3 regions of the Sphingomonas sp. HMP9 genome follow, and region 1 is predicted to be linked to each of the others. Evidence: riboswitches for the same ligand, from Rfam matches in the RefSeq annotation. Region 1 holds a riboswitch; each other region holds the start of a gene.
The links. A riboswitch is a leader RNA that binds a small molecule or an ion and turns the genes downstream of it on or off. The one in region 1 is predicted to bind cobalamin.
Positions count from the first base shown of each region.

Region 2: linked by a shared signal. The riboswitch ahead of HMP09_RS08580 (TonB-dependent receptor plug domain-containing protein) and the one ahead of HMP09_RS04475 (DUF1636 domain-containing protein) in region 1 are both predicted to bind cobalamin.
Region 3: linked by a shared signal. The riboswitch ahead of HMP09_RS03715 (HoxN/HupN/NixA family nickel/cobalt transporter) and the one ahead of HMP09_RS04475 (DUF1636 domain-containing protein) in region 1 are both predicted to bind cobalamin.

Region 1 covers NZ_AP022673.1:1,024,174-1,034,554, reverse strand. Annotated here, with positions in the region: gene HMP09_RS04495 (UBP-type zinc finger domain-containing protein) at 1-199, shown strand, start outside; gene HMP09_RS04490 (peptidylprolyl isomerase) at 574-1,251, shown strand; gene HMP09_RS04485 (NAD(P)/FAD-dependent oxidoreductase) at 1,606-3,222, opposite strand; gene cobO (cob(I)yrinic acid a,c-diamide adenosyltransferase) at 3,278-3,883, shown strand; cobalamin riboswitch at 4,077-4,272, shown strand; gene HMP09_RS04475 (DUF1636 domain-containing protein) at 4,445-4,852, shown strand; gene cobT (nicotinate-nucleotide--dimethylbenzimidazole phosphoribosyltransferase) at 4,849-5,862, shown strand; gene HMP09_RS04465 (histidine phosphatase family protein) at 5,859-6,428, shown strand; gene cobS (adenosylcobinamide-GDP ribazoletransferase) at 6,425-7,138, shown strand; gene HMP09_RS04455 (cobyric acid synthase) at 7,103-8,572, opposite strand; gene cbiB (adenosylcobinamide-phosphate synthase CbiB) at 8,560-9,504, opposite strand; gene HMP09_RS04445 (threonine-phosphate decarboxylase) at 9,497-10,381, opposite strand, start outside.
Region 2 covers NZ_AP022673.1:1,937,732-1,948,112, forward strand. Annotated here, with positions in the region: gene HMP09_RS08555 (TonB-dependent receptor domain-containing protein) at 1-1,465, shown strand, start outside; gene alr (alanine racemase) at 1,530-2,555, opposite strand; gene HMP09_RS08565 (ABC transporter ATP-binding protein) at 2,605-3,399, opposite strand; gene HMP09_RS08570 (FecCD family ABC transporter permease) at 3,390-4,358, opposite strand; gene HMP09_RS08575 (ABC transporter substrate-binding protein) at 4,507-5,313, opposite strand; gene HMP09_RS08580 (TonB-dependent receptor plug domain-containing protein) at 5,310-7,208, opposite strand; cobalamin riboswitch at 7,325-7,523, opposite strand; gene HMP09_RS08585 (TonB-dependent receptor) at 7,844-9,907, opposite strand; gene HMP09_RS08590 (DUF4126 domain-containing protein) at 9,956-10,381, opposite strand, start outside.
Region 3 covers NZ_AP022673.1:852,772-863,152, forward strand. Annotated here, with positions in the region: gene cobN (cobaltochelatase subunit CobN) at 1-1,989, opposite strand, end outside; gene cobW (cobalamin biosynthesis protein CobW) at 1,998-3,047, opposite strand; cobalamin riboswitch at 3,152-3,365, opposite strand; gene HMP09_RS03715 (HoxN/HupN/NixA family nickel/cobalt transporter) at 3,525-4,592, opposite strand; cobalamin riboswitch at 4,760-4,978, opposite strand; gene HMP09_RS03720 (S9 family peptidase) at 5,040-7,148, opposite strand; partial or broken gene HMP09_RS03725 (cytochrome P450) at 7,192-7,926, opposite strand; gene HMP09_RS03730 (IS256 family transposase) at 8,022-9,290, shown strand; partial or broken gene HMP09_RS03735 (cytochrome P450) at 9,324-9,968, opposite strand; gene HMP09_RS03740 (SDR family NAD(P)-dependent oxidoreductase) at 10,074-10,381, shown strand, end outside.

The DNA of each region.
Region 1 (10,381 bases):
GTGTCGCGCGTGCGGCCATGTCGGCTGCTGCGACGACTCCCCGCACCGCCACGCGACCGCGCACTTCCACGCGACGCAGCATCCGATCATCGAGGGCTACGACCCGCCGGAGGGCTGGGGCTGGTGCTTCGTCGACGAGACGATGGTGGAGCTTCCGGACCAGACGCCGCAGGTCGGGCCGATACCGCGCTATGTTTGAGGATGCGCGAAGATGCTTCAGTTGCAGAGATGCGGCTATAGTGAACGTCGTGAGCAGATTTATCGCCCATGGAAGATGTCGCGACGCACCACTCAACCAGATCGCCTCCCCGGCGGAGGCCGGGGCCCAGTTGGCACGACCGGAGTGACATAGCACAAAACTCCATCAGCGGCGTTTCCCAACTGGACCCCGGCCTCCGCCGGGGAGGCGCTGGCTGGTGGGAGCCTCAACACGCTGCCAAACCGGCAGCGTGTTGAGTCAGCAATTGCCAGTCCGGCCCAATCATCGCACGTCCCATGCGCTTGCCACTCCGCAGACGGACGGCTAGCCGGCCACGATCGGTAAAGGCGTGAGTGATCGAAATGCGACGTTTGATGATAGGCTTCGTGACCGTTGCGGCTTTGGCGACCGCCGGATCGGCAAGCCCGGTAAAACGGTCGGCACAGCGCGTCGAACCGGGACCGAAGCCGGGGTTTGTCCGCGTCCGCATCGTCACGTCGGAGGGGCCGATCCTGCTGGCGCTCGACGCGCGCCACGCGCCGAAGACGACCGCGAATTTCCTGGCGTATGTCGATGACGGACGGTTCGACGGGACCGACTTCTACCGCGCAAGCCGCCAGAAGTCGGCACCGAAGCTCGGCTTCATCCAGGCGGGGATCCGCACCGATGCGCGGCGGATCCTGCCGCCATTCCCGCTCGAGACCACTGCGATGACCGGCATCAAGCATCTCGACGCGACGATATCGATGGCGCGGGGAATGACGCCGGCGTCGGCTGGCGGGAATTTCTTCATCACGGTCGGGCCGGCGCCAGCGATGGACGCGCGCGCAGGCTATCCCGGTTATGCGGCGTTCGGGCATGTCGTCGCCGGAATGGATGTGGTGAAGCGTATCCTCGCCAAGCCGACGGGCGGCGGGATGGATGCGTTCAAGGACCAGATGATCCTGAAGCGGGTCGCTTTGGTCAGTGCGCGACGGCTCGACGGGGGGGCAAAGCCGACGGGGTTGCCGCGCGCATGGTTGATCGAGACAGCGCCGCAGCGGCGGAAGTAAGTATGGGCGGCGGGTCTTCGTTTTAAGGGCGTTGGCAGAGCCAAGGTCGAGGGGCTCGAACGACGTCGCAGCCTTCAAATGTAACCGGCGTAACACTCCTGCGCTTCGCTCGCGGAGGCCGGGGCCCGGTTGCGAAGGCCTAGGTTAGCGGACGCTTCGCGCAGTCACCTCTGTACCCCAACTGGACCCCGGCCTCCGCCGGGGAGGTGCCGTGAGTGTGGTCATGATGATCAGGCCCAAACCTTAGTGTCGCAGCCTTCCGCGTCCGTCTGCGAAGGCGGGAGCTCCGGGTGCGAACGCGAACGTTTGTGGCTCGTGGACCTCGCCCACGCGCGGGAACAAGCAGCGTCCGACTTACGCCGTCAGGCTAAGCGCGACCGCTTCCGCCACCTTAATACCGTCGACCGCGGCGGACAGGATGCCCCCCGCATAACCCGCACCTTCACCCGCCGGGAACAGGCCCGCCGTGTTCAGGCTTACGAAATCGTCGCCGCGCGTGATCCGCACCGGCGACGACGTCCGTGTTTCGACGCCGGTAAGCACTGCGTCGGGGTGGTCATAGCCGGGAATCTCGCGCCCGAATGCTGGCAGAGCCTCGCGCAACGCCGTGATCGCGAACTCGGGCAGGCATTCCGACAGATCGGTCATATGCACGCCCGGCTTGTACGACGGGACCACCGACCCGAGGGCGGTCGACGCGCGCCCCGCGAGCAGGTCGCCGATCCGTTGCGCAGGCGCCTTGTAGTTCGACCCGCCCGCAACATAGGCGCGCGACTCCCAGTGGCGTTGCAACTCGATCCCGGCGAGCGGGTGGCCGGGATAGTCGCGCTCGGGGTCGATGCCGATGACGATGCCGGAGTTCGCGTTGCGTTCGTTGCGCGAATATTGGCTCATGCCGTTGGTGGCGACGCGCCCCTCCTCGGAGGTCGCGGCGACGACGGTGCCACCCGGGCACATGCAGAAGCTGTAAACGGTGCGGCCGTTCTTGCAGTGGTGCGACAGGCTGTACGCCGCCGCACCGAGATCGGGGTGGCCGGCGCAAGGCCCGAACCGCGCTTCGTCGATCCACGACTGCGGATGCTCGATGCGGACGCCGATCGAGAACGGCTTGGCCTCGACGTGCACGCCCTTGGCATGCAGCATCTCGAACGTGTCGCGGGCGCTGTGGCCGACTGCGAAGACGACGTGGTTGGCCTCCAGATAGTCGCCGGTGCTCAGGTGGAGGCCGCGAAGCTGGCGCACGCCTCCCTCTTCGACGACGTCGAGACCGTCGACGCGGGTCGAGAAGCGGTATTCACCGCCGAGCGCCTCGATCGTCTCGCGCATGCTCTCGACCATGGTAACGAGGCGGAACGTGCCGATATGCGGATGCGCTTCGGTCAGGATTTCGGGGGGCGCGCCGGCCTTGACGAACTCGGTCAGGACCTTCCGGCCGAGATGGCGCGGGTCCTTGATCTGGCTCCACAACTTGCCGTCGGAGAAGGTGCCGGCGCCGCCTTCGCCGAACTGGACGTTGGATTCGGGGTTGAGGACGCTCTTGCGCCAGAGGCCCCATGTGTCCTTGGTGCGCTCGCGTACGACCTTGCCGCGGTCGAGGATGATCGGGCGGAACCCCATCTGCGCGAGGATGAGTCCTGCGAACAGGCCGCAGGGCCCTGCGCCAACGACCACCGGGCGCGGGCCGGTATAGCTCGGGCCGCCCTTGGTGACGAAGCGATACCCGGTGTCGGGGGTGCGCTGGACGTGGCGATCCTTGCGGAAGCGGGTGAGGACAGTGTCCTCGTTCTTCAGCGTGACGTCGACCGAATAGACGAGTTGGATGTCCATTTTGTCGCGCGCGTCGTGCGCGCGCCGCGCGATCGTGTAGCGGATCAGGTCGCGCGGCGTCACGCGCAGCCGGTCGCGGATCGCGGCGGGGAGCGCCTCGTCGGCGTGGTTGAGCGGCAGCTTGAGGTCGGTGATGCGGAGCATGAGGCACGCTCTAGCGCCGCGCGGCGCGATCCGCCATCGGGGAGCGGGAGAGGACATGATCATGCGGACCGATGACGAGCAGAATGCCAAGAGCGCCAAGCGCAAGGAGGTCCATGACCGGATCGTCGCGACCAAGACGATCGAGAAGGGGCTGATCATCGTCCACACGGGCAAGGGCAAGGGCAAGTCGACCGCCGCCTTCGGCATGGCGGTGCGGATGATCGGGCACGGCCGGAAAGTCGGCGTCGTCCAGTTCGTCAAGGGCGCGATGGCGACGGGCGAGAAGGCGGTCTTCGACGCGTTTCCCGTGCTGTGCGAATTCAAGCCGATGGGCGAGGGGTTCACCTGGGATACGCAGGATCGCGCGCGCGACATCGCGGTGGCGCGCGAGGCGTGGGACGAGGTCAAGCGCATGATCGCGGATCCGTCGTATGCCATGGTCGTGGCGGACGAGCTGAACATCGTGTTGCGGTATGAGTATCTGCCCGTCGACGAGGTTCTCGCGGTGTTGGCGGCCAAGCCCGAGATGACGCATGTCGTGGTGACTGGGCGGAACGCGCCGGATGCGTTGATCGAGATGGCGGACCTGGTGACCGAGATGACGCAGGTGAAGCATCCGTTCCGGTCGGGCGTGAAGGCGCAGCTGGGGGTGGAGTTCTAGGGGCGCGCCGCGATCGTCGACGTCCGTCATCCGTCCTCCGTCATCCTGACGAAAGTCAGGATCCAGAGCCAAAGAGGGTAGCGCTCGTTACCCTGGATCCTGACTTTCGTCAGGATGACGGGGGTGGGTGGGACATGCTGGCGCGTGTCCTAAGGATACTGCCCGTGTCTTGCGTCGCCTCTTCCGCCCGCGTATCGCTCGACCCGCGACAGGTTTTCCCGAGGCGGCAACGCTGAGGGGAATGAAAATGGGAACGGGAAACACCCGGCTGCCCCTGCAACTGTACGCGGCGAGCCATCGTGCCACATGCCATTGGGATACTCCCGAGAAGGCGGCGCGGACGGCGTTGACCCGCGAGCCAGGAGACCTGCCTGTCGCGGTCGTCTTTCGTCCGGCCAGGGTGCGCCGAACGGACGGGTAACACCCCGAGCGACGACATCGCTTCGTGTCGCGCAAAGGCTGGAGGCGTGCGCCTTTTGCCCTTCGCGTGGTGCGGGACCGACTGTCCGAAGGGGTTCCTATGCCAATAGTGATATGTTTTGAGATCATCCGGGAACGGACATGCTGAAGCCGGTCGAGGACGGCGTCGCGGTGGTCGCGTGCAACACGTGCCGCCATTCCGCCGACGCGCGCGACGACGGTGACGGCGTGCGCGGCGGCGCCCGGCTGGTCAGCGCGTTGAAGGCCGTGCAGGCGACCGATCCGGCATATGCCGGGGTCGCGGTGCAGGAGATGCCGTGCCTGTTCGCGTGCCAGGATTTCTGCACGATCCACCTGCGCGCGCCTGCCAAGGTCGGCTATGTGCTCGGCCGGTTCGAGGCTACCGAGGATGCTGCGCGGGCGATCCTCGATTACGCGAAGCTCTACGGCGAGAGCGCATTCGGCCAGGTGCCGTTCAAGCAATGGCCGCAGGGTGTGAAAGGGCATTTCATCACGCGGACTCCGCCGGAGGGGTTCCTGGTCGAATGACCGCGTTTGCGACACCCGCCGCGTTTCTGGCGGCGTTGCGCGGATTGCCGCGGGCCGACGCGGCGGCGCGGTCCGCCGCGATCGCCCGGCAGGGGGATCTGACGAAGCCGCCGGGGTCGCTCGGGCGGCTGGAGGATATCGCGGTGTTCATGGCTGGCTGGCAGGGCAACCCGCTGCCCCGGCTCGATCGCGGCAGTGCTGTGGTGTTCGCTGGCAATCACGGCATCGTCGCGCGCGGCGTGAGTGCGTTTCCGGCCTCCGTCACAGCCCAGATGGTCGCCAATTTTCAGGCGGGCGGCGCGGCGATCAACGCACTGTCGCGCGCCGCGGGGCTCGACCTCAAGATCGTTTCGCTAGATCTCGACCAGCCGACGGCGGACTTCACGCAAGCCCCGGCGATGTCGGAGGACGAGTGCCTCGCGGCGATCAACGCGGGCGCGGCGGCAGTCGCCGATGCGCCGGATCTGGTCGTCCTCGGCGAAATGGGAATCGGCAACTCGACCACTGCCGCCGCGCTGTGTCTGGCGAGCTTCGGCGGGTCGGCACGCGACTGGGTCGGGCCGGGCACTGGCGTCGATGACGAGGGTATTGCGCGGAAGATCGCGGTCGTCGACGAGGGGCTCGCGCTGCACCGCGACGGGCTGGGCACGCCGTTCGAGATCCTGCGGCGGCTCGGCGGACGCGAGCTGGCGGCGATCGCGGGCGCGGTGCTTGCCGCGCGGTTGGCGGGTGTGCCGGTGATGCTCGACGGGTTCATCTGTTGTGCAGCGGTCGCGCCGTTGGCGGCAGCGTGCCCCGACATCCTCGCGCATTGCCTGGCGGGACACGTCTCGGCCGAGCCGGGACACCAGCGCCTGCTGGAGCACATGGCCCTCGCTCCATTGCTGTCGCTCGGGATGCGGCTGGGCGAGGGTAGCGGCGCTGCGACCGCGACGTTGCTTGTCCGCGCCGCATTGGCGGTGCACGCCGAGATGGCGACCTTCGCCGAGGCAGGCGTTTCCGCGGCGTGAGCGCGCACATGCTGTATCTGATGCGGCACGGTGCGCCGGCGGTGGCGGGGCGGCTCCTCGGGCGAACCGACGATCCGGCGACCGAGGCGGGGATCGCAGCCTGTTTAGCGCGGGCCAGCGGGCTTGAGATCGACCGGATCGAGGCATCCGACCTGATCCGCGCGCGCGGCTGTGCGCAGGCCATCGGCGAGCTGCGAGGCGTTGCGGTCGAGACCGATCCACGTTGGCGGGAACTGGATTTCGGCGCGTGGGACGGGCTGGCCCCGGCGGCAATCGACCCAACCCGACTGGCCGCCTTCTACGACGATCCGGACGCCGCGCCGCCCCCCGACGGCGAGCGCTGGTCCGCGTTGCAGGCCCGTGTCGCGCAGGCCCTTGCCGCTGTGCCGCCAAGATCGACGTTGGTCGTAACGCACGGTGGCACGATCCGCGCGGCACTCGCGGCGTTGTGCGGGTTCGATCGGCGGCAGATATGGGCATTCGACCTCCCTTATGCTGCGCTTGTCTCGCTACGGATCTGGCCGGGCCCGACGCGGACCGTGCAGATCGTCGGGCTGGCGACGTGAGACGGCTGATCGTCGCGTTCGGGTTCCTCACTCGCTTGCCGATGCCGCGCGTCGATAGCGGCGCCGAGGATTTCGCCGCGGCGATCCGTTTCTATCCCGTCGTCGGCCTGGCGATCGGCGCGATCGTCGCAGTCGCCGGCTGGCTGGGCGCGCTGGTCGATCCGTGGACAGGCGCCTGTGCCGCGCTACTGGTGTGGATCGCGGTCACCGGTGCGCTGCATCTCGACGGTCTCGCCGATCTCGCCGACGGGCTCGGCGCGGCACATGGCGATCGGACGCGGCTGCTCGCGGTCATGGCCGATCCGCATATCGGCAGCTTCGGCGTCGTCGCGATCGTAGGGCAGATGCTCGCCAAGCTCGTGCTGTTGCATGCGATCGGACCGCACTGGCCCCTGATCCTCGTACCGTTCGCCGCGAGGATGGGGCCGCTACTCTGGTCGAAGCTGTTGCCGCCACTCCGGCCCGGTGGCCTCGGCGCAGCGGTCGCCGGCGCGGTCCGCCCTCGCGACCTGCTCGGGTGGGGCCTGCTACTCGCGCTCGCTGCCGTCGCAGTACCGGCGCTGCTTGCCCTTCCGCTCGTAGCGGTGGCCGTCGCGGCATGGTTGCGGCGGACGCTCGGTGGGGTGACTGGCGACGCGCATGGTGCCGGGATCGAGATCGTCGAAACCGGGTTGTTAGTCGCGCTCGCGGTGGCCCGCGCGCTCGCTTAGCGCTAGCAGCGCGTCCAAGTCGACATGCCGCTCGAGCGTCGCGGCGATCGCATCCAGCGCGTCATCGATCGAGGCCGCATGATCGGGCCCGCTGCCCGCGACACCCAACCGGGCCAGCCACGCCGCGCGCTGCTCCGCAAGCGCGAGCAGACCGTGGACATAGCTGCCCGACACCAGCCCGTCCGCACTCGTCGCACCCTCGGGACTGCCATCGGCACGGTGCCCGACCGGACGGGCGGTCGCTGGCCCGGTGGTCGCCCCCATGTGCATCTCATAGCCCTCGAAAGACGCGCCCCGTGCCCGGCCGCGAACTCGCTCCAGCGTCTTGTGGCCGGTAAGAACCGTGTCGACATCGAGCAGCCCTAGCCCCTCGACGCGGCTCGCCGGCCCCTCGATCCCGTCCGGGTCGGCGATACTGCGACCGAGCATCTGATACCCGCCGCAAAGCCCGAGCACGGGCTTGCCGCGACGATGATGCGCATGGATGTCGATGTCCCATCCCTGCGCGCGCACGAAGGCGAGATCCGGGATCGTCGCCTTCGATCCCGCGAGCACGATCATGTCGACGTCCGGGATTGGGGTGCCGGGCGGTACCATCACCACCGCGACGCCGCGTTCGAGCCGAAGCGGATCGAGGTCATCAAAATTGGCGATCCGCGGCGTGATCGGACAGGCGATCGTGACCCGGCGCTGCGCACTGGCGGCAGGTCGTTCGAGGATCACCGCATCCTCGCTCGGCAGCCTCACCGCATCGGCTAGCCACGGCACGACGCCATAGCCCCGCCACCCGCTCCGCGCTTCGATCGCGCGATACCCGTCGTCGAACAGCGCGGGGTCGCCGCGAAACTTGTTGATCAGGAAGCCGTGGATCATCGCCGCGTCGGCCGGGTCGATCACCGCGCGCGTGCCGACGATCGCCGCGATCACGCCACCGCGGTCGATATCGCCGACCAGCACCACTGGCACGCTCGCGGCGCGCGCGAAGCCCATGTTGGCAATGTCCCCGGCACGCAGGTTGATCTCCGCCGGGCTGCCTGCGCCTTCGACGACGACGAGATCGCAGCCGGACGACAACCGTTCGAAGCTGTCGAGCACGTTTACCAGCAGCCCTTCGCGCCCCTCGCGCCAGCGCGCTGCGGCCAGCGTGCCGCGCACCTGGCCGCGGACGATCAGCTGCGACGTGCGATCGCCCTGAGGCTTGAGCAGGACCGGGTTCATGTCGACGCTGGGCGCGACGCGGCACGCGATCGCCTGCGTCGCCTGGGCACGACCGATCTCTCCGCCATCGGCCGTGACGGCGGCATTGTTCGACATGTTCTGGGGCTTGAAAGGACGGACCGACAGCCCGCGATTGGCGAACGCGCGGCATAATCCCGCGACCAACACCGATTTGCCGACGTCCGACCCGGTTCCCTGAAGCATCAGAGCGCCCATGCGATCCCCCCGGCAATGACGAGCAAAAGCACGCAGGCGCGGCGATAGATGCCGAGCGCGGCGCGGAGGTCGGCTGCGGTCGCGTCCACGCGGCCGTCGCCAATATAGGGCTTGGCGACGCTGACCCCGTCATAGGCGATCGGCCCGGCAAGACGAAGGCCTAGCAGGCCCGCCATGGCCGCTTCGGGCCAGCCGGCGTTGGGCGAGGCGTGGTTACCCGCATCGCGCAGCATCGTCCGCCACCCTGCAACGCGCCACCCCGCTGTACACAACACTACGCCGCTCACCCGCGCCGGTATCAGGTTGGCAAGATCGTCGGTGCGGGCGGCAGCCCAGCCGAACGCGCGCCATCGTTCCTCGCGGTGCCCGATCAGGCTGTCGGCAGTGTTGATCGCCTTATACGCCCATAGACCCGGCAGTCCGGCGGCCAGCAGCCAGAACAGCGGCGCAACGACGCCGTCGCAAACGCTTTCCGCCAGACTTTCGATCGCGGCGCGCGCGACGCCGGCTTCGTCGAGCGTTGCGACGTCCCGACCAACGATCATCGCGACGCGCGCGCGCGCGGTTTCGAGGTCACCGGTTTCCAGCGCGCGCGCGACCGGTGCGACATGATCGTATAGGCTGCGGATCGCGAGGCCAGGCACCGCCATCGCGCCGATCGCGATCCACGCCACCGGACCGAACACGAGGCGCGCGACTGCGGTCGCACAAAGCGCGACCGCAGTCGCTACGGCGACGAGCGCGACGGTCGTGACGACACCGGCGGCGCGGCGTGTCGCGTCCGATAGCTTGGGACGGTTCCACCGAGTTTCGGCCCAGCCGATCATGCGCGCGAACCCGCCGACCGGATGACCGACCCGCGCATAGAGCGGTGCCGGCCAGCCGATCGCTGCGTCGATGATGATCGCCAGGACCGCGACCGGCTCAGCCATCGCCGAGTGCTTCGTCGAGCCGCGTGAAGGCGGCATCGGTGCCGGGGATCCCCATCCGCAGCCAGCACGGCGCGTGATCGAACGTGCGCGTCAGGATGCCGGCCTGCGCCAGCCGTTCGAACAGCGCTTGCGCCGCGTCGGTCTCGATCAGCCGGAACAGTGGGCATTCGCCGCGGGCTTGCAGGCCATGGCGTGCCAGCATCACGTCCAGCCTGGTGGCACGGTCGAGGATAGAGACTCGCGATGCGGCGATCCAGTCGGCGTCTTGGTAGGCGGCGGTGCCATAGGCCACGGCATGCCCCGAAATAGGCCAACTGCCGAGCCGCTGTCGCATCGCGGAGACGTGTTCCGGCGGGGCGATCATGAACCCGAGTCGCACGCCGGGCAGGCCGAAGAATTTGCCGAACGACCGGAATATGATCGCGCGGTCCGTGGGACGGAGCAGGGGGATGATGCTCGAGTCCGGCGCTACGTCTGCGAACGCTTCGTCGACGATCAGGAAGGCGCCGTTGCGCGCGATATCGAGCAGGCGTTGCGGCACGTCGCGGCGGCCGTCGGGATTGTTGGGGTTGGCCAGCAGCAGCGTGCCGTCCGTCACGGTATCGATCGCATCCCGCGCTATCGGAACGGAGCGGTCGATCGCTTCGGCGTGCGTGGCATAGCTCGGCACGATGAATCGGGCGGGGGTCGGCAGGTCGAGCGCGGTGAGCGTTCTCAGGCCGAGTTCGCTGCCGGGCAGCGCAACGACCCGGTCCGCGGTCGTGCCGAATACGGCAGCAGCCGTGGCTTCAAGATCGGCGATCGCGGCGGGCGAGGGGAGGCTATGCAGATCGACCGTCGGCGCGATTTCGATCGGCCAGGGGCACGGATTGATGCC
Region 2 (10,381 bases), 910 kb from region 1:
ATCTGGCCTGTTCAGCCTGCCTGGCGGCCCCGTCGGCTTTGCCTTCGGTGGCGAATATCGCCGCGAGGACGCGTTCTCGGGACAGGATCCGGTTACGGCATCGGGCGCGACCTTCCTCAACCCCGCCTCGACGTTCGATCCACCATCGGTCAACATCAAGGAACTGTTCGGCGAACTTCGCGTGCCGTTGCTCGCGAACATTCCCTTCATTCACGAACTGACGATCGAGGGCGCCGGACGCGTTTCCGATTACGGCGGCAATACCGGTTCGGTCGTTGCGTGGAACGCAGGCGGTATCTGGGCACCATTCCGCGACCTGCGATTCCGTGGCACGTTGGCACGGTCGGTCCGGGCGCCGAACCTGTCCAATCTGTACGCAACCGCGGCTACGACGTTCGTCAACGGGTTGACCGATCCGTGCGATCAGCCCGGCGGGACCAACTCGGGCAACAACATCACCGCCAATCCCAACCGCGCCGCAAACTGCGCCGCGGCCGGTATTCCGACGACGATCACGTTTGCCGACCCACAGTCCGGCGCACAACTGGTTCGTCCCTGGACGAACCAGTCGCCTTCAGGTGTCGCCGGCGTCAATCAGGGCAATCTCGGCCTGACCCCTGAAATTGGCTACAGCTTTACGGTTGGCACTATCTACACCCCGCATCAGGTTCCGGGTCTGAGCCTCAAGGTCGAATATTATAACATCCGCGTGAAGAACGTCATCTCCGGCCTGACCGGACAGGCGATCATCAACCGTTGCTATGACGACACGAACGGTATCGACAATACGTTCTGCGCCGCCGTCTTCCGCCGCACAACCGGGGAACCAACGACCAACCTGACCTTCAACGGCCAGACCTCGCGAACGATCGACCAGGCGCAGTTCACGTTCCCGACCACGGGCAACGGTATCGGCTTCATCAACCAGCCATTCAATTTCGCACAACTCAAGACACGCGGTATTGATTTCGATGCCAGCTACGCTCGTGACTTCAGCGAAAACTGGGGCGTGAATTTCCGCTTCCAAGTCAGCTACGTCATGGATCGCCTGAATTACGCCTACATCACCGAGCCGAACCGGTACGATCGTCTGGATAGCACATTGGGTGATCCACGTTGGCAAGGTGCCTTCAATGCCGCGGTTCATTCGGGCCCGATCGAGCTGTCCTACAATGCGCGGTACGTCGGCAAGCAGATCGTTTCGGGTCTGGTGTACGAAACCTTCTTCGCATCACAGGGGCGCCCCGCACTTAATCCCGACGCGCGGCCATTCGTGTATTATGATCCGATCGTGTATCACAATGCCCGCATCAACCTTCGCGCGAACGACAAGTATCGCTTCTTCTTCGGTGTCGACAATCTCACCAACGAGTTGCCGCCGTACGAATTGACGGGGACGGGTAGCGATGCGATCTATCCGAATACGGGTCGGTTCTTTTATGCCGGCGCAGAGTTCAAGTTCTAAACGGTAGAATTACAGAAAAACCTTGGGCCGCCTTTTTGGCGGCCTTTTTTTTTGGACCTTTTGGTCAGTCCCAATGGCGATCGAAGCGCGCGCCGAGACCTGTCAGCAGTTCATATTGCGACATCCCCGATAGCGCGGCCGCTTCGGGCAAGGCGAAATCCAGCGCGAGCCATGTGCCTTCTTGCATCGTCGGCACGCTCGTCACGTCGATGGCGACGAGATCCATCGATACGCGGCCGATTACGGGAATCGCGATGCCGCCTGCCAATGCGGTTCCGCAGTTCGAAAATCCGCGGAAATAGCCGTCGGCATAGCCTAGATTGAGGATCGCCACGTCGGTGTCCGCCGTCGCGGTCCAGGTCGCGTTATAGCCGACCGTTTGCCCCACAGATACGCGGCGGCGCTGGAGGATCTGCGCTTCGATCGTGACTACGGACTCGATCGCATCCGCCAGCCCTGCACGGGGAACACCGCCATACAGCGCCAACCCCGGACGGGTCAGGTCGAACGCATACCCCTTGAGCGCGATGCCCGCCGAGTTGGCCAGACTCATCCGCCTCGCCGCCGTCCGCCCGACGAGCGCGGCGAAGCGGTCGCGTTGCGCTTCGTTCATCGGCGAGTCCTCGTCGGCGCAGGCCAGGTGACTCATCAGCGTTTCGATTGCGAGTCCATCGAGCAGGCCGCCCGCGATATCGTCCGCCGAAATGCCAAGGCGGTTCATGCCGGTGTCGACCATGACGTCGCACGCCCCGCCGCCCGCCGCCTTCCAGCGCGCGACCTGGGTGGGGGTGTTCAGGACCGGGCGGGCGAAGCCGGCGGCCGCGGCGGGCATGTCCTCCTCGCGGACACCGTGGAGGACCGACACGGTCAGGCCCAGCGGCGCGAGTTCGGCGGCCTCCTGCCAGTTCGAGACGAAGAAATCGCGGCAGCCGGCGTCGGCGAGGCGACGCGCGACGTCGATCGCGCCAAGCCCGTAGCCGTTCGCCTTGACCGCCGCGCCGCACGCGGCGGTGCCGCTCATGCGATCGAGCGTGCGCCAGTTCTGGACGAGGGCGTCGCCGTCGAGGCGCAGGCGGAGGGGAGCGGGAATGTCGATCACCCGGCGCGGGATAGTGCCCCCGGCCGGGCGCGTCGACCGTCTATGCCGCGTCGCCGTCGAATGAACCGGCGCGCCCGACTGGAACGAGCAGGCGGCGAACACCGTCGTCGAGGTGCGCCACGCGGACGCCGAACACGCGGCCGAGCGTGTCCGCGGTCATGACTTCGGCCACCGGCCCGAATGCGACGACCCGGCCATCCGCGATCAGCAGCGCGTCGTCGGCCGCGCGCTGCGCCTGGACGAGGTCGTGGAGGACGATCGCCACCCCTGCCCCGCCGAGCGCATAGCTGCGCAGGCGGGTGAGCAGGTCGATCTGGTGCGCGGGGTCGAGGCTTGCGAGCGGTTCGTCGGCGAGCAACCAGCGCGGTTCGCCTGCCAGCACGCGCGCGAGCAAGACGCGCGCGCGTTCGCCGCCGGAGAGTTCGCCGACCGGGCGATCCGCGAGATGGAGCGTCTCGGTATCGTGCATCGCCTGCTCCACCGCCGCGTAGTCGGCAACCGACGGGGCGGCATGCGCGCCGAGATGCGGCAGGCGACCGAGCGCGACGACATCGCGCGAGACGATGTTCCAATGCACCGTCGCGTCCTGCGGAAGATAACCGATCGCGCGGGCTCGGGCGCGCGGGTCCATTCGCGCGACGTCCTGCGCGTCGAGCCGGACGCTGCCGGTGCTGCGGTCGACGAGCGCGGCGGCGGCCTTGACGAGCGTGCTCTTGCCCGCGCCGTTCGGGCCGAGGATCGCGGTGACGCGGCCGGGGCGGAGATGCGCGGACACGTCGCTCAGGACAATGCGCTTGCCGAGCGTCACGCCCAGCGCCGCGATGATCAGATCCATGCGCGGCCCCGTTCCCTGACCAGCAAGACGAGGAAGAACGGCGCGCCGATCATCGCCATCGCCACGCCGAGCCGGACTTCGCCCGCACCGGGTGCGAGACGGACAAGGCTGTCCGCAGCGAGGACCAGCGCTGCACCACCGAGCGCGGAGGGCAGCAGCAACGCGCTCGGGCGATGCCCGAAGATTGGTCGCAGTAGGTGTGGCACGACCAGCCCGACAAAGCCGATCACGCCGGTCACCGCGACGCCCGCGCCGACGACGAGCCCGGTGCCGAGCACCACCAGCAACCGCACGCGGCCCATCCGTATCCCGAGCGACCGCGCCGCCGCCTCGCCCAACGCCAGTGCGTCGAGCGACCGGCCGGTCAGCAACAGCAACACCGCGCCGGCAAGCATTGGCGGCAGGGCAAGCGTCACGTCGTCCCAGCCGCGATCGGTCAGCGCGCCCATGATCCAGTCGATCACCTCTGCGACCGCATAGGGGTTCGGCGCGATCGAAATCAGGAACGCGGTGAGCGCACCGGCAAGGCTCGACAGCACCGTGCCCGCGAGGATGAACGTGATCGCGCTCGGCGACCGCCATGTCAGCGCGGCGAGCAACGCGACCGCGCCGCCCGCGCCCAGCATCGCGGCGACGAAGATCGCGGGGCCGGAGCCCAAACCGAACACGATCGCCGCCACCGCCGCAAGCGCTGCGACCGACGACACGCCGACGACCGCGGGGTCGGCGAGCGGGTTGCGGAGATACCCTTGCAGCACCGCCCCCGACAGCCCGAGCGTCGCGCCGAGCGCGAGCCCGAGTACCGCGCGGGGCAGGCGCAGTTCGAGGATGATCCACCAGCGCGGATCGCTGGAGAACCAGGCGGAGGCCGGCACCCAGACTTTCCCACAGCCGAGCGACAGCCCGAACAGGAGGACTACAAGCAGGCCAAGCGCGATGAGTTTGAGCAAGCGGGTCATCATAATGCGTCCCGAAGCATGCCGAACGCCACCACCCCGGCGGAGGCCGGGGCCCAATTGGGGAACACTTGCGACAGTGGGCAGCGCGCAATTATTTTGGCCATTCCAATTGGACCCCCGCCTACGCCTAAGTGGCGTGCATGTCGCATCACAGCCCCGCCCGGATCGCGGCGAGGCGTTCGAGAGCAGGCGGGATCGTCGGCCCGCCGCAATTGATCAGCACGCGCGAGAAGACGGCTTGCGGCGTGCGCGGCAACAAACGGTGGCGCAACGCGGTGCCGCGGCCGGCGCGTTCGGAGGCGATCACGACGGCGGGCGGCTGCGTCACGATCGTCTCGGCGGACAGCGTGCCGGTATGCGTCAGGCCGTAGGTCGCGGCCGCGTTGCGGAAGCCGACGCGCGTCATCATGTCGTTCAGCAACGTGCTTCCCCCGGTCGCGAGATCGCCGCTGATATAGAGCAACGCGCTTGGCGAAGCGCTGTCCTTGCGGCTCCAGCGTGCCACCGCGCGGTCGATCTCGGCGTTGATCCGTGCGCCACCCATCGGCGCTCCCGCGGCCTCGGCGATCTGCGTGACCTGCGCCTGGCTTTCCGCAATCGAGTCGGGGATGCCGACCAGCAGCGTCTTCAGCCCGGCCCGCGCGTAAGCCGCTTGCGTCGCGGGCGGCGTATAGGTGCTGGCGATGACCAGATCGGGATGGAGCGCGATCACCTCCTCCGCGGTCCCGGCGATCCCGCGAAACCGGTGGGCGACGGCGATAGGGATCGAGGTCGCGGACGGGTCTTGCGAATAATGGCTGATCGCGGCGATCCGCGCGGGCGGCAGGATGCGGATCAGCACCGCATCCACGCACGGATTGGTCGAGACGATCCCCCCGCCCCCGCTCGCCGCCAGACTCGGGGGCCTGGCACAGCCTCCGAGCAGGAGCGCGAGGAGGATCGCCGCCCGGCTCACTTCAGGCGCAACCGCACGCCGCCATAGGCCGCGCGGCCGTAATTGCCGTAGCCGGCGATCGTCTCGTATCGCGCGTCGGTCAGGTTATCGACACGGCCATAGACCGCGAACCGCTCGCCGATCGGCAGCTCCGCACGAACCCCGGCGAGCGCATAGCCGTCGAGCCGCGTGGTATTGCCGGCGTCGTCGAAGCTGTCACCGACCATCGTCACGGTGCCGCCGACGGACAGGCCGAACCCGAACCGGTAATCGGCATCGACGCTCGCGGTCTGCTTGGGGCGCCGCGCGAGATCATTGCCGAAATTGTCGCCGATCGAACGGTTCTCGGTGTCGATATAGCTGTAGTTTGCCGTCAGCGTCAGCGCGTCGACCGGGCGCAACGCGAGCGTAAACTCGACGCCCTCCGCTTCGGCCCGCGCAACATTGTCGTAGACGCCGAACGGACGGTTGGCGCAGATCGAGTCGCGCGTCGCCAGCTCGGCCGGGCTGCAATCGCGAAAGTCGATCTGGTTGCGCGTGCGGCGATTGAAATAGGTGACGCCGACGCGTGCCCGGTTACCGAGAAACGCCTGTTCGACGCCGACGTCGAAGTTGCGCGCGGTCTCCGGAGCGAGGAAGGAATTCCCGTAGTCGGAGAAGAGCTGGTACAAGGTCGGTGCCTTGAAGCCCTCGCCGTAGCTGGCGCGGAAAGTGGTGCCAGCGTTGAGGGCAAGTGCAGCGTTCGCGCCGACCGTCGTGTGGCTGCCAAAATCGTCGTGATCGTCGTTGCGGATGCCGCCGGTGACGGTGAGAATGTCGAGCGGCTTGACGATCAGCTGGCCGTACACACTGGTGATGCCGGTATCCGCGAAGGTAGTGCCGTCGTTGAAACGGCTGTTCTCGCGCTCGACGCCTGCGACCACGCGCACCCGGTCGATCGGGCGGAAGTCGCCTTGGTACTCATAGCGCTCGCTGCGGCCGCGACCGATGAACGATATGTCGCCGCCGGGGTTGGAGAAGTTGTCGCGGTTGATGTCGGCGATCGTGAACGCCACGCGATTGTTGAACCGGCCGTCGGCCAGGTTCGCATGCAGCCCGGCATAGCCGTACACCTCCTGCGTCGTGCCATATGCGGGGCTGTCCGCCACCACGTACGTCTCCGGGTCGAAACCATCGTCGATGTCGACACGGCTGTCCGCGAAATAGCCGCGCAGGTCGAGGCCGATGCCCGGCGCGAACTCGACGCCGAGCCGCCCGGTCGCGCCATATTGACGATAGCCGTCGCGCTCGGTGCCGCTGGCCGCCGACGAGATGCCGTCGGTGCGCAGATATCCGCCGGTCAGCGATCCCGACACCGGCCCCGACTTGCCCGAGACGCCGGCGCTGGCGAACACGCCGTCGGCATAGCCATATTCGGCGTTGGCGCGCGCCTGGACGCCTTCGGTCGGCGCGGCGGTGATGATGTTGACGACGCCGCCGATCGCCTGGCTGCCCCACGGCACCGAGTTCGGCCCGCGCAACACCTCGATCCGCTCGACCGAGCTCGACAGGAGGTTGCCGAAGTTGAAGCCGCCGCCGGTCGACGACGGATCGTTGACGCGCACGCCGTCGATCACGACGAGCGTCTGGTCCGCCTCGGCGCCGCGGATGCGGACGCTGGTCAGCGCACCGACCGTGCCGTTGCGCGTGACGGTGACGCCGGGCGTGGTCGCGAGCAGGTCGGACACCACGGTGGTTTGCCGGCGCTCGATCTCGGCGCGGTCGATCACGGTCACGGCTTGGCCGATCTCGCTCAGCGGTTGCGCCGCGCGGGTCGCGGTGACGACGATGTCGGAGGCATCGCTATCGGGGATCGTCTGGGCATTCGCCGGTGCCACGATCATCGCGGCGCCCAGGAGAAGGAAGAACTTCGTCATCAGGCACGTCCTAACCAGAACCGCCTGCGACCATTCGCAGCGCGGCCAGACGTCTCTCGCTCGAGGAAACCCGGCTATGCCGGAGCACTCGTCCGCGCCGGACACCCGCCCGCGCAGTGGATCGACCGTGAGAGGCAGGTCTCCTGGCTTCCGGGTCGCCGCGTCCACCCCGCCTTCCCAGGTCGAAACCCAGTGGCATATTCGGGGTGGCCGCTATCCGGTCACAGTTGCGGGTACAGCGCCGGTCTTGCGGATCTCCGCGCACCGACTTCCCTTTTGATCCCGTCGCCGGGAACCCTTCACGAGGGCGGCATTAGTCGCGCGCCAGGCACGGGTCAACGCGGGGGATAAGGAGCATCGACCCGCAAGGGGGCGCTGGGGTAAGCAGGCTGACCATCCATAGCACCACCCCGGCGCAGGCCGGGGCCCAGTTGGGAAACGTCGCTAAGGGAGCGCTGCCCCTCGTTACTGCGACCTTGCCAACTGGGCCCCGGCCTTCGCCGGGGTGGTGGCGTGTTGGTCAGGACGACGCGTTCCCTTCCTTGCTCTCCCGCGAAGGCGGGAGCCCAGACTGGGTCCCCGCCTTCGCGGGGGAAACACGCTATCTTCGTTTCCTTGGCGGGGCGAAATGAATCTTACCGGAGCCCGTACCGCAGCCCCACCCAGATCGTCCGCGGGGTCGCGCGCTCGACGATGGTCGCGCCGCTGATCCCTGCCTCGACGCGCTCGTCGAACAGATTCTCCCCGCGCAGTTCAGCGACCAGCGAGCGCGTGATCGGTAACGCCGCATACGCATCCAGCGTCGTCGCCGGAGCGAGCACCCGCGTGTTCTGGTCGTCGTCATACTGTCGCCCGATATGCCGCACCGTCAGCGACACCGCCGCCGCCTCGCGCCGCCAGTCGACCGTCCCCGACACCTGGTCGCGCGGCGTCTGCGCCGGTCGCAAGCCGTCCAACGCGGCGGTGATCCCCGAACCCTCGACCGTCGAACTCGTATGCGACCATGACGCCTGCACACCGATCGGACCGGGCCGATACGCCGCATCCAGCTCGAACCCCTGCGCGCGGATCGCGTCGAGATTCTGGCGGACACGGTAGGTGGTCACCCCCGGCAGCACCTGCGATGGACTGGTCGTCGTGACGTTCGCCACGGCATCCTTCAGCCGGTTGTAGAAATAGGTCGCGGCGATGCTCATCCCCGGCGCCGGTGCCAGCGTGACACCACCCTCGACCCCCGTCAGCCGTTCCGGCGACAGCAGTGCATTGGCCGCGGTCGCATCATTGCCGACACGGAACGGCCGATACAGCTCGTTGAGCGTCGGCAACCGCCATCCGCGATACCCAGCCGCGCGCAGCGTGATCGCCTCGACCGGCTGGTACGCCACGCCCGCCCGCCCCGTCGTCTCGCTGCCGTCGCGATCCGCATAGCGCAGGTTGGTCAATGCCGCCCCGCCCGCCAGCGGCCGTTCGGTCAGATAGCCGCCATCGATCGACCACCAGTCGACCCGCCCGCCAAGGCTGACCGTAAAGTCGCCCGCCACCAGGCTCCCATCCGCGAACATACCGGTCGTCGTCGTACTACCGCCAGCCTCGCGCCGCCGCGTCGGCACCGCGGACACGAACGTATAGAGCTCCTGCGTCTTGCCGCGGACATCGCGAACATCCGCACCCAGCCTGAGCGTGATATTCTCCCCCAGCGGCGGAGCGATCTCGATGCGCCCGCCCATCCCGGTCGCCGGCGTATTATACTGGTTCAGCGACTGGATCGCGGTCGTCCGCGGCGCATTGATGCTGTTGAAGCTGCTCGCGAACGCCCGCGTCTGCAGATACGCCAGCGCCGAATAGCCCCAGCGCCCGCGCCCGATCAGCCGGACGCTCGCATCCGCGCCCTCGCTTGTATTATCGGTAAAGTCGCTCCCCCGGTCGCGCCGATCGGTGAACGCGCTCGCATTCATCTGCACTTCGGTCTTCGCACCGATCCCGATCACGGTCCGCAACGCCCCCGACGCCTGCTCGTACGGCGCAGCGCGATCGACGATCCCTCGGCTTTCTTCGACTGTCGGCGTAAAGCCGTCGCCACGGGCATACGCGCCCGACACGGTCGCAAACCCCGACTCGCGCACCAGGGCTGCCGACCCCTGCGCATCGACTGAATCCCGGCTGCCATACGCAACGCTGCCCTGGAGCGGCGTTGCCCGGTCCGGCGTCGCACTCTCAAGCTCGACCGTCCCGGCCAGCGCCCCCGGCCCCTGGTACCCGCTTCCGCCACCGCGCGTGACGCGGATGCGCCCGAGACGCCCCGTCGCATAGGCCGGAAACGCAACCCAGCCGCCGAACGGATCCGCCTGCGGTACGCCGTCGAACACCAGTAGCGCGCGACTGGACGCGTTGCCGCCGATGCCCCGCAGCGAAATTCCCTGGCTGGTCGGATTGGCACTGCGCGAATCCGACCGGCGGAATTGCTGCAGCCCAGCGACATCGGCCAGCACGCTTTCCAGCCGGTTGCTCGCATTCGCCTGGATCCGGTCGCGGTCGATCGTGACGATGTCGTACGCACGATCGCCGGGCGCGTTCGCAAGCCCGCGCCCGGTGACGACGATGTCAGCCGGTTGACCGGCAGGCGCAACGGTCATTTGCGCGACCGCACGGCCGGACGAAAGCAGCACGAAGGCGAGCGTAGTGAGCGAGATACGGATCATCGCCGGCGCATGGCAGCTTTTCCGCCCGCCCGGAATACGCCTCCGACGTCAGGCCGCGCGGAGAGACCCCGCGTTGCGCGCGATCGCCGCCGCCCCCGCAAGGACCGCGGCATCCTCGACGAACCCCGTCGGCGTCTGGCCGTATTGCGCCATCGCCGCCATCCGCGCGCGCCAGCCGGGATAGGATGCCGCCACCGCGGTCAGTCCGCCGACCGCGGCACCGATCCACCGTTGCCGCCGCGGGACAAGCGACGCGCCCGCGATCGCCGACGTGATGAAGCGCGCGGCCAGCCCGATCGCGACGATCCGGTCGGGCGCGGTCTTCTGCTTGTCGCCTGCCATCTCGCCGATCGCGAGCGCCAGCGCACCCGCCGCGACGAGGGGATGCGACAACAGCTTGGGCGCACCATTGTCGGCGGGCAATTCGTTGCGCGCCGCTGCGATGGCGACCGTGGCGAGCGGCGTCATCGCGCG
Region 3 (10,381 bases), 170 kb from region 1:
GTCGCCGTACTGGCTCTCCTTCACGTCACACACGAAGGTATCGATACGCGTGATCGCTTCGGCTTGGGACTGCGCGTGAACAAGCCCCAGCGTGGCGGCGAGGCCCGTGGCGGTGGCTTCTTCGCGGATGTCGCGTTGCAGGCGATCGCGGCGCGCCGGGTCGAGGCCGTCGGCGTTGGAGAATTCGTCGAGCAGCGCTTCAAGGCGGCCGAGGCCAGCGCCGGTACGGCTGCGTTCGAGCGGTGGCGGGACGTGACCGAGCGTGACCGCGCCGATCCGGCGCTTGGCTTGGGCGGCTTCGCCGGGGTCGTTGACGATGAACGGGTAGATGACGGGAATCGCCGCCGTGAGCGCTTCGGGCCAGCAGGCGTCGGACAGCGCGACCGACTTGCCGGGCAACCATTCGAGCGTGCCGTGCGCACCGACATGGACGAGCGCATCGGTGCCGCGCACGCGAAGCCAGAGATAGAAAGCGACATAGGCGTGGCACGGGCATCGCGACAGATCGTGATACTCGTCCGCGCGGTGCTCGCTACGGCCGCGTTCGGGTTGCAGCGCGATTAGTGCTCCGCCGCGATCGACCGCGGTGAAGGTGAAGTCTTCGGTGGGGACGCCCCAGCTTTGCCGGAGGTCGTTCCGCAGCGCTTCGGGGAGGTGCGCAAGCGCCGCCTGATACTCGGCGAGCGGCCAGTGGATGCGGGACGTAGCTAGGTCGCTGACTTCGGGAGTGATCGCGTAGCCGGCTTCGGCAAGGTCGGCGAGAATGGCGTGCGTCGAGGCGAGCGCGTCGAGGCCGACGGCGTGCGCCATCTGGTACGCCTTGCCGGGGTAGGTCGAGAGGACGAGCACGATCCGGTGGTCGGCGACGGGTTTGCTGGCGAGCTTGATCCAGGATTCGATGCGCGCGGCGATGGCGGTAACGCGTGCAGCGTCGGCGCGGTGTTCGCGGCGGGTGTATTCCAGGTCGCCGTCCCGCGTTGCGGCTTCCTTGAAGCTAGCGACGCCGGCGAACAGGCGGCCGTCCACCTCTGGCAGGACGACGTGCATGGCGAGATCAGCGGGCGACAAGCCGCGCGTCGCGCCCGCCCAGGCGGCGCGGTCGGAGGTGGCGAGCGCGATCTGGAACACGGGCACGTCGGCGCCGTCGAGGGGTGTGGTGTCGGTGGCGCCGCGTGCCGAAAAGGCGGTGGCATTGACGATCGCGGCGGGCTCCAGGGTTTCAACCCAGCGGGTCAGCCAGCCGGCTGCGTCGGGCGCTTTCAAAGACGGCGCGAACAGGCCGATGGCGTCGAAGCCCCGCGCGGTCAGTTCGGCGTGAAGAGCTTCGATCGGGTGCAGGTCGGCGGCGGTGAGGTAGGAGCGGTAGAAGACGATCAGGATGCGGGGGCGGTCCGCGTTGAGCGCGAACGCGGCGGGACAGGTCACGCCGTCATGCGGTTGCCAGCCGCCGACGTCGGCGATCGCGCGGACGCCGGTCACGGGGCCGGCATAGCAACCGGCAGCCAGCGCGAACTGCGCGAGGGCCGCTTGCGCCGCAACCGCGCCACCTGTGTCGCAGAGGTGCGCCAGCCGGCGGAGCGTCGAAAGCAAGATCGTCGAGGCGGCATCGAGGCGCGCGTCGATCCGACCATCGGCGGCAAGGACTGCAAGCGCAATGCCCTTCTCGCGCGCGAGAGTCTCGACCTGTTGCAGGCCGTAGCTCCAATAGGAGCGCCCGCCGATCAGTCGGATCAGGATGCCCTTCGCACCGGCCAGCGTCTGCTCGACATAGGTGTCGACCGAGAGCGGGTGCTGAAGCGCGGTCAGGTTTGCCAGGCGCAGCGAGGGCAACCGGCCTCCGGCCGCGGCCGCACGTCTCCAGCCTGCAGCGAATGCGCCGAGGTCGCCGTCGGAAAAGGATAGGACGACGAGGTCTGCGGCAGATTGGGCGAGGTCCTGTGGGACCGCGCTTTCCTCCAGCCCGTGGGTCTCGCGGAAGACGACGTGCATCGCGGGCCTCAGGCGTCCAGCGCGGCCTTAATTCGGGCCTCGTCGATGCGGTCATGCTCGGCGATGATCACCAGCTGCGTGCGGCGGGGTTCGTCGGCGCGCCACGGGCGGTCATACTGCGTCCGGACCCGCGCGCCGACCGCCTGGACGAGCAGGCGCATCGGCTTGCCGGCGACCGCGGCGTATCCCTTCACGCGCAGGATGTCGGCGCTGCGGGCGAGCGCTTCGATCCTGGCGGCAAGTTCGGCAGGATGGGCGATCTCGCCGAGCGCGACGACGACGCTGTCGAAATCGTCATGCTCGTGATCGTCTTCGCCGTCGTGATGTGATGGGCGACTGGCGATGTCGTCCTCGGCGGCGGCGTTCAGGCCCAGGATCACGCGCGGGTCGATGATGCCGTCGGTCAGGTCGATCACCGGGAGCGGGCGGGCGGACTCGGCGGCGATGACCGCGCGCGCCTTGGCGACGCCCTCGGGACCGGCGAGATCGACCTTAGTGAGCAGGACGAGATCGGCGCACGCGAGCTGGTCCTCGAACACTTCGGACAGAGGCGTCTCGTGATCGACGCTCGGATCGGCGGCGCGCTGCGCATCGAGCGCGGCGACGTCGGGCGCGAACCGTCCGGCGGCGACCGCCTCCGCATCGGCAAGCGCGATGACGCCGTCGACGGTGATGCGCGAGCGGATCGCCGGCCAATCGAACGCTTTCAGCAGCGGCTTGGGGAGCGCGAGGCCGGACGTTTCGATCAGGATGTGATCGGGGCGCGGGTCGAGCGCGAGCAGAGTCTCGACGGTCGGAATGAAGTCGTCAGCTACCGTGCAGCAGATACAGCCGTTCGCCAGCTCGACCACGTTCTCGGCCGGGCAATCGGGGATTGCGCAGCCCTTGAGAATGTCGCCGTCGATGCCGAGCGTTCCGAATTCGTTGACGACGACCGCGAGACGGCGACCGTTCGCGTTGCGGATCAGGTGGCTGATCAGCGTGGTCTTGCCGGCGCCCAGGAAGCCGGTAACGATGGTGACGGGGACTTTTGCCAGGGTTGGCGAACGGTCCGACATTGTTGTTCTCCTTCGAGCATACGCGGGCACGCACGACCTTTCGGCCGCACGCGTTCGTCGCTCAGACGGAGTACCGTGCCGCGACCATCCCCTGGATCAAGGCAAGAGCGACCGTTGCGCTGGCAGGTCTCCTGGCTCACGGGTCAAAGCTCGACATACGCCTTCCCAGGTTTGCACCCAGTGGCTGCCCCCTCGCGAAGGGCTTGTGCGTCTCGCTCACCGCTTACAGTTGCAGGGACAGCCGCGGCATTGGGAGGATACCTCCCGCACCGCATTCCCATTCAAGCCCCGAAGGGCACCGGCGCGATCTGTCGAGGTTCGGTGAAACCGAGCCTCGAGGGTGGGTTAGAGGAATATCTTTGGCGTGCCAACTCGCTCGGTCCCCTCATCCTGATGAAAGTCAGGATCCAGATTGACGGACGCTGTCGCCTGTGGCTCTGGATCCTGGGTCAAGCCCATGATGACGGGGTGCACTCGTCATCCGTGCACGACCTCGATCTCGTCGAAGCGTTTCCAGCGGTAGATCGCGAAGCTCAGCACCCAGCACAGCACGAACAGGCCGATGATCGCAAAGCCAAGGCCGTTGAAGTTCTCGCCGAGCGCGGTCGCCACGTCCCAGGTGCCGCCGGTCAAGCCAAGCTTCGCGCCCAGCAGTGCCAGCGTCTCGATCCCGCCGATCGCGATCGCGACGATCGCCGAGATCAGCGTGATCGTGATGTTGTAGTAGAGCTTGCGGATCGGCTTCACGAACGCCCATTCATACGCGCCGAGCATGACGACGCCGTCCGCCGTGTCGACCAGTGCCATGCCCGTCGCGAAGAGAATCGGGAGCACGAGGATGGTGCCGATCGACAGACCGTCCGCCGCCTGGCTCGCGGACAGGCCGAGGATCGCGACCTCGGTTGCGGTGTCGAAGCCTAGCCCGAACAGGAACCCGAGCGGGGCCATATGCCAGCTGCGCGTGACGAGCCGGAACATCGGCCGGAACAGGCGCGCGAGCAGCCCGCGGTTGCCGAGCAGCAGATCGAGGTCTTCCTCGACATAGACGCCGCCGCCGCGGACATGGCCGAACGTCCGCCACACGGAGCGCAGGATGACGAGGTTCATCGCCGCGATCGTGAACAGGAACACCGCCGAAATGACGGTGGCGACCACGCCGCCGACTTGCTTGAACGCCTCGAACTGCGCCAGCGCGCTGGCGGTGAGCGCGATCGCGACCGCGGCGATCAGCACGATCCCCGAATGGCCGATCGCGAACCAGAAGCCGACCGCGATCGGGCGCTGGCCGTCCTGCATCAGCTTGCGCGTCACGTTGTCGATCGCGGCGATGTGATCCGCATCGACTGCGTGGCGCAAACCCAGCCCCCAAGCGAGCAACGCGGTGCCGAGCATCAGCGGCTGCGCATTAAAAAGTGAGAACGCCCAGCCCCAGGCGGCGATGTTGGCCACGACAAGGGCTGCGAACATCCAGCCGATGCGTTTGCGCGTCGACAGTCGCCTGGGTTTATCGAGCGTCGCCGGTTTCTCGATCGTGACAGTCGTCATGCAGAACTCCCCGGCGTCCGACGAGGACCGGGGCCTGCCGCGAACGGCCGGGCCGTGCGACGACCGGACGCCATGAGCGACCGACGCACGACGCCGATGCGGCCCCCGCCACAAGGTCGTCGCTCAGACGGCGTTCACCGTGCCTCGGCCACCCCCTGGACCGGGACAAGAGCGACCAGACGCCGGCAGGTCTCCTGGCTCGCGGGTCAACGCTCGGCACCCACGCCTTCCCAGGCTCTTCGGCCCAGTGGCTGCCCTCGCGAAAAGGGCTCGTGCGCTTCGCTCGCCGCTTACAGTTGCAGGGACAGCCGCGGCATAGGACGGCGAACCGTCCGCACCGCATTCCCAATCAAGCCCTTCCGGGCACCGACGCGATCACGGGAAACGGCTCGAAGCCGCGTCCCGCGCGATCGGTACCCTGCTTTCGATCGCGTGCCAACGGGCGTGCTATTTCGTCAGGCCAAGTTGTTGCAGCATGAACGCCTGCCATTCGGCATTCTGGCGATAGCGTTCGAAGCGGCCCGACTTTCCGCCATGCCCAGCCTCCATGTTGACCCGGAACAGCAGCGGGTTCGTGTCGGTCTTCAGTTCGCGCAGCTTCGCCACCCATTTGGTCGGCTCGTAATATTGCACCTGGCTGTCCCACAGCCCGGTGCCGACATAGAGCGCCGGATACGCCTTCGCAGCGACGTTGTCGTAGGGCGAATAGCTCAGTATGTAATCGTACGACGCCTTCTGCGCGGGGTTGCCCCATTCGTCGTACTCGAACGTCGTCAGCGGGATCGACGCGTCGAGCATCGTCGTAACGACATCGACGAACGGCACCTGTGCGATGATCAGCTTGTAGTCCGCCGGCGCCATGTTCGCGACGCCGCCCATCAGCAGTCCGCCCGCGCTGCCGCCCATCGCGGCCACACGGTTCTTGGCGGCATATTTCTGCGCGACGAGATAGCGGGTGACATCGATGAAGTCGGTGAAGCTGTTCTTCTTGTTGAGCAGATGCCCGTCGTCATACCAGCCGCGCCCCATCTCCTGCCCGCCGCGGATGTGCGCGATCGCGTAGACGACGCTGCGATCGAGCAGGCCGATCCGGCCCGGATCGACCGCCGGATCGCTCGAAATGCCGTAGCTGCCATAGGCGTATTGGAAGAGCGGCGCGGTGCCGTCGCGCTTCACACCCTTGGCATAGACCAGCGAGACCGGGATCCGCGTACCGTCGCGAGCGGGTGCCCAGACGCGTTCGGTTACGTACTTCGCGGGATCATAGCCCGGCACCGGTGCGACCTTCAGCACGCGCCGCTCGCCGGTCTGCGCGTTGACCTCGTAGGTCGTCGTCGGGGTCACGAGCGAGCCATAGGTGTACCGAACCCACGGCGTCGCGGTTTCCTCGTTGACGTCGAGCGACATGCGATAGGCGGGTTCGTCGGCGGTGACGGGGGTCGACTTGCCCGCGTCGCTCAGCACGCGGATCATGCGATTGCCACCCTCGCGCTGGTCGATTGCGACGAACCCATCGAACGGCTTGAAGCTCTCGATGAAGACCCTGTCGCTGGCAACGGTCAGGTCATGCCAAGCAGGCCTTCCTTTGCCAAGATCGGCGTCGGCGACGGTGACGAGCTTGTAGTTCTCGGCATCCTTGTTGGTGCGGATAATCCAGCGTTTGCCGAGATGATCCGACCTGTAGCGGAACTCTCGCGCCCGCGGCGCGACGATCGTGAAATTCGTTGGCGTAGCGGCGGGAGCGCAACGCTGCTCGTCGCTGACCGTGCTGCTCACGCCGATGCACACGAACCTGTCGTCCGACGTACGCGAGACGTCGATCGAGAAGCTGTCGTCTTTCTCCTCATATAGCAGCCGGTCGCTCGCGACCGGGGTGCCGAGGACATGCGCCTTCACGCGGTAGCCGCGCAGCGTCACCGGGTCCTTCTCGACGTACAGGATCGTCTTGTTGTCGTCCGCCCAGACGACGTTGGGCTCGATGTTCGAGAGGGTGTCGGCGAGGAGCGCGCCGGTCGCGAGATCCTTCACCTTCAGCACATATTGGCGGCGCCCCACCGTATCCTCGGCCCAGGCGACGCGGCGGTTGTCGGGGCTCACCGCCCAATCGCTCAGCGCGAAGAAGCTGTGGCCCTTGGCCATTGCCGGCTGGTCGAACAGCATTTCGGGCGGCGCGGTGCGGCTGCCCTTGCGGCGCTCTAGGATCGGATAATCCGCGCCCGTCTGGAACCGGGAGCCGTAATAATAGCCGTTCTTGGCATAGGGGACCGAGCTGTCGTCCTGCTTGATATGCGCGACGGTGTCTTCGTAGAGCTTGGCCTCGAGCGGTTTCAGCGACGCGAGCTGCGCATCGGCATAGGCGTTCTCCGCGGCGAGATAGGCGAGCATCTGCGGGTTCTTGCGCGTGTCGTCGCGCAGCCAGTAATAATCGTCCTCGCGCGCGCCGTTGGGCGACGTCACCTGGAACGGCTTCTTCGCAACGCGCGGTGGCTGGACCTGCGCCACCGCGGCCGTCGCGAGCAGCGCCACACCGGCCAGCATCATGTAGCGCATCGTCATATCTTGCCCCGCCCAGTTGGTCGGCTGCGAAGATGACGAATTGTTACGGCGAAGCAAGCGGAACGAACGTCACCGGCAGACCGTCCTTCGGGCGTGGGATCGGGAACACCTGCCACGCATCACCGCTGCCCGGCGCCGCCTCGATCCGGTAGCGCGTCAGCAGATGCGCGATGAGCAGTCGCATCTGCATCGTCGCGAAGTGCAGCCCGATGCACATATGCGCGCCGCCGCCGAACGGCACCCACGCGAACCGGTGGCGGCCCTTCGACGCCTCGGGTGTGAAGCGCAGCGGATCGAACCGCTCGGGATCAGGCCAATATTCCGCCATGTGATGCGTATAGGTGATGCCGACGCCGACGCTGGTCCCCGCCGGAATGTCGAACCCGCCGAAGCGGAACGGCTTCAGCGCCCGCCGCGGGATCGACGGGACCGGCGGCATCATCCGCAGCGATTCCTTGAACGCATATTCGGTGAGGACGAGGCGATCGAGCTGCTCGGTCAGCGGCAGCGCCGTATCCAGCGCCGCGACCTCGCCACGCAACCGCTCCTGCCAGTCCGGGTTGCGCGCGAGCAGCATGACGAGGCTGGTCGCGGACGAGGTGATCGTGTCGTGCGCGGCCATCATCAGGAAGTTCATGTGGTCGGCGATCGCCAGCGCGGTCAGCGGTGCGCCGTCGTCATCGGTCGCACGGCAGAATTGCGAGAAGAAATCCTGTCCATCGCCGCTACGTCGCGCGGGGATCTCGCGCTCGAAAAAGTCGACGAGGTAGGCGCGCGAGCTATGTTGGAAAATGGGTGACGGTGGAGGATTGAAGGCGGCGTATCGAGGCGGGTGATGAGCCTGCCGGAACCTCTCAAGGAGAGCGATACGCCATGACCGATACTACCAACGTCGTTCAATTTCGCCAGCCCGATGATGTCGACGATCCGTTGACCGAGGTGCTGCGTGCCGGAGCTCGCCGGCTGCTTGCGCAGGCGGTGGAACTGGAGGCCGAGGCGTTCCTGGCGGCGCGAGACGACCTGCGACTACCCGATGGACGGTCGCGCCTGGTGCGCCACGGGCACGGGCCAGAGCGTCAGGTCCAGACCGGGATTGGCCCGGTGCCGGTGTCGCGCGTGAAGATCCGTGATCGCGGGGGGGCCGAGGAAGGGGAGCGTGTGCGCTTCTCGTCGGCAATCCTGCCGCGCTGGGCACGGCGGACCAAGAGCCTGGATGCGCTGCTGCCGGTGCTGTATCTGCGCGGGGTTTCGACCGGCGATTTTCAGGAGGCGCTCACGGCGCTCCTTGGCAAGGACGCGCCCAACCTTTCGCCGGCGGTGGTCGGTCGGCTCACCGCTGAATGGCAGGTCGAATACGAGCACTGGCAGGCGCGCGACCTATCGGCCCGCCGCTACGTGTATGTGTGGGCGGACGGCGTCTACCTGCAGGCGCGGATGGAGGATCATTCCGAGTGCATGCTGGTGCTGATCGGCGCCACGCCTGAGGGCAGGAAGGAACTGGTCGGCTTCCAGGTGGGCGTCCGTGAAAGCGCTCAGAGCTGGCGCGAGCTGCTCGTCGAGGTGAAACGGCGCGGCCTCGCAATCGCACCCGAGATCGCGGTGGGCGATGGCGCACTCGGCTTCTGGAAAGCGCTCGACGAAGTCTGGCCCAGCACGCGCCACCAGCGCTGCTGGGTGCACAAGATCGCCAACGTACTGAACAAGGTGCCCAAGTCGGTGCAGCCTGCAATAAAAGCTGACCTGCGCGAGATATATAGCGCGCCTGAGCGCGCAGCGGCGGAGAAGGCGATCGCCGTCTTTGTCGAGAAATATAGCGCGAAATACACCAAGGCCGTCGAATGCCTGACCAAGGATCGCGAGAGGCTGCTCACCTTCTTCGACTTCCCCGCCGAGCACTGGGACCATCTGCGGACGTCGAACCCGATCGAGAGCGTGTTCGCGACCGTGCGCCACAGGACGGTGCGTACCAAGGGCGCGCTGTCACCAAAGACGGCACGCCTCATGGTCTTCAAACTCGTCATCGCCGCGTCCAGGAAATGGCGCCGGCTGAAGGGCGAGAACCAGTTGCCCAAAGTCGTCGCTGGTGTCACATTCCGTGACGGCACCGAAGTCGTCGACGGCCAATCAACCCGCGCCGCCTGATCGCCTCGTCACCCAAATTCCGGCATAGCTCTAGGCGCGCGCCTTCACGCCCTTGCGCATCTGCGTGCCGGGCCAGGGTTTGCGGATCGGCGAGACGCTCGCCTGCACCTCGTCGACGAATGCCTGGTTGATCCGGTCCGCCTCCGCACCGAGCGGCACGCCGAGGAAGCTGGTCGCGGCGAGATCGAGCGTGAGTTTCTTCACGACGTCGTAGAAGCGCACCGTCTGGCCAGCCCAGCCGCCGATCGCGGCCGCGATTCCCGTGTCGAGTTCGGTCGTGTAGTGCCGCATCGGCTCGGGCTTGAACGCCACCGACAGCGTTTTCCGGTCGGCGCGGTGCTGTTCGAAATCCATCAGCATCAGGCCGCGCGGGAACAGCAGGTTGAGGAGCGGGCCCCATCCCTGCTCGGACGAGAAAGTCTTGTCGCGATCGAACAGGATCAGCTCGTTCGCGTCGGGCCCGAGCAGCATGATGCTGGTCCCGCCAAGCGCTGTATTGCGATAGACCGGCCCGTACCGCGCGACCATGCGCTGCGCAAAGCCGGTGGGGTCGGCGAGCAGGCGGAACGTGTTGCCGACGATCGGCCAGCCGTCGTTGCCGGGAATGTGATCGAGCGCGCGCTTGGGCTGGCGGGGCAGCCAATGCGGGCTGGCATTGTCCAGGACGGCTTCAGTCATCGTCGGATTCCTGTTCGACATGGCGGCTTGGCAAGCCTCGAATACGGGCATAACTAATGTTCTGCAACCGGGACGCGGATCTCGGGGCTTTGACAGGAGAGATGCATGGACCTCGAACACAGCGCTGCCGTCGTGACGGGCGGCGCATCGGGCCTCGGCGCGGCGACCGCGCGCGCGTTGGCGGCAAAGGGGGTAAAGGTAGCGATCTTCGATCTCCAAGCGGACAAGGGCGAGGCGCTGGCCGAAGAGATTGGCGGTGTGTTCTGCAAGGTCGATGTGACGTCGGACGACAGTGTCGATGCGGGGTTTGCGGCGGCGCGCGCGGCGCATGGGCAGGAGCGGATCCTCGTCAATTGCGCGGGCACCGGCAATGCGGCGAAGACCGCGGGGCGATCGAAGCAGGACGGCTCGAT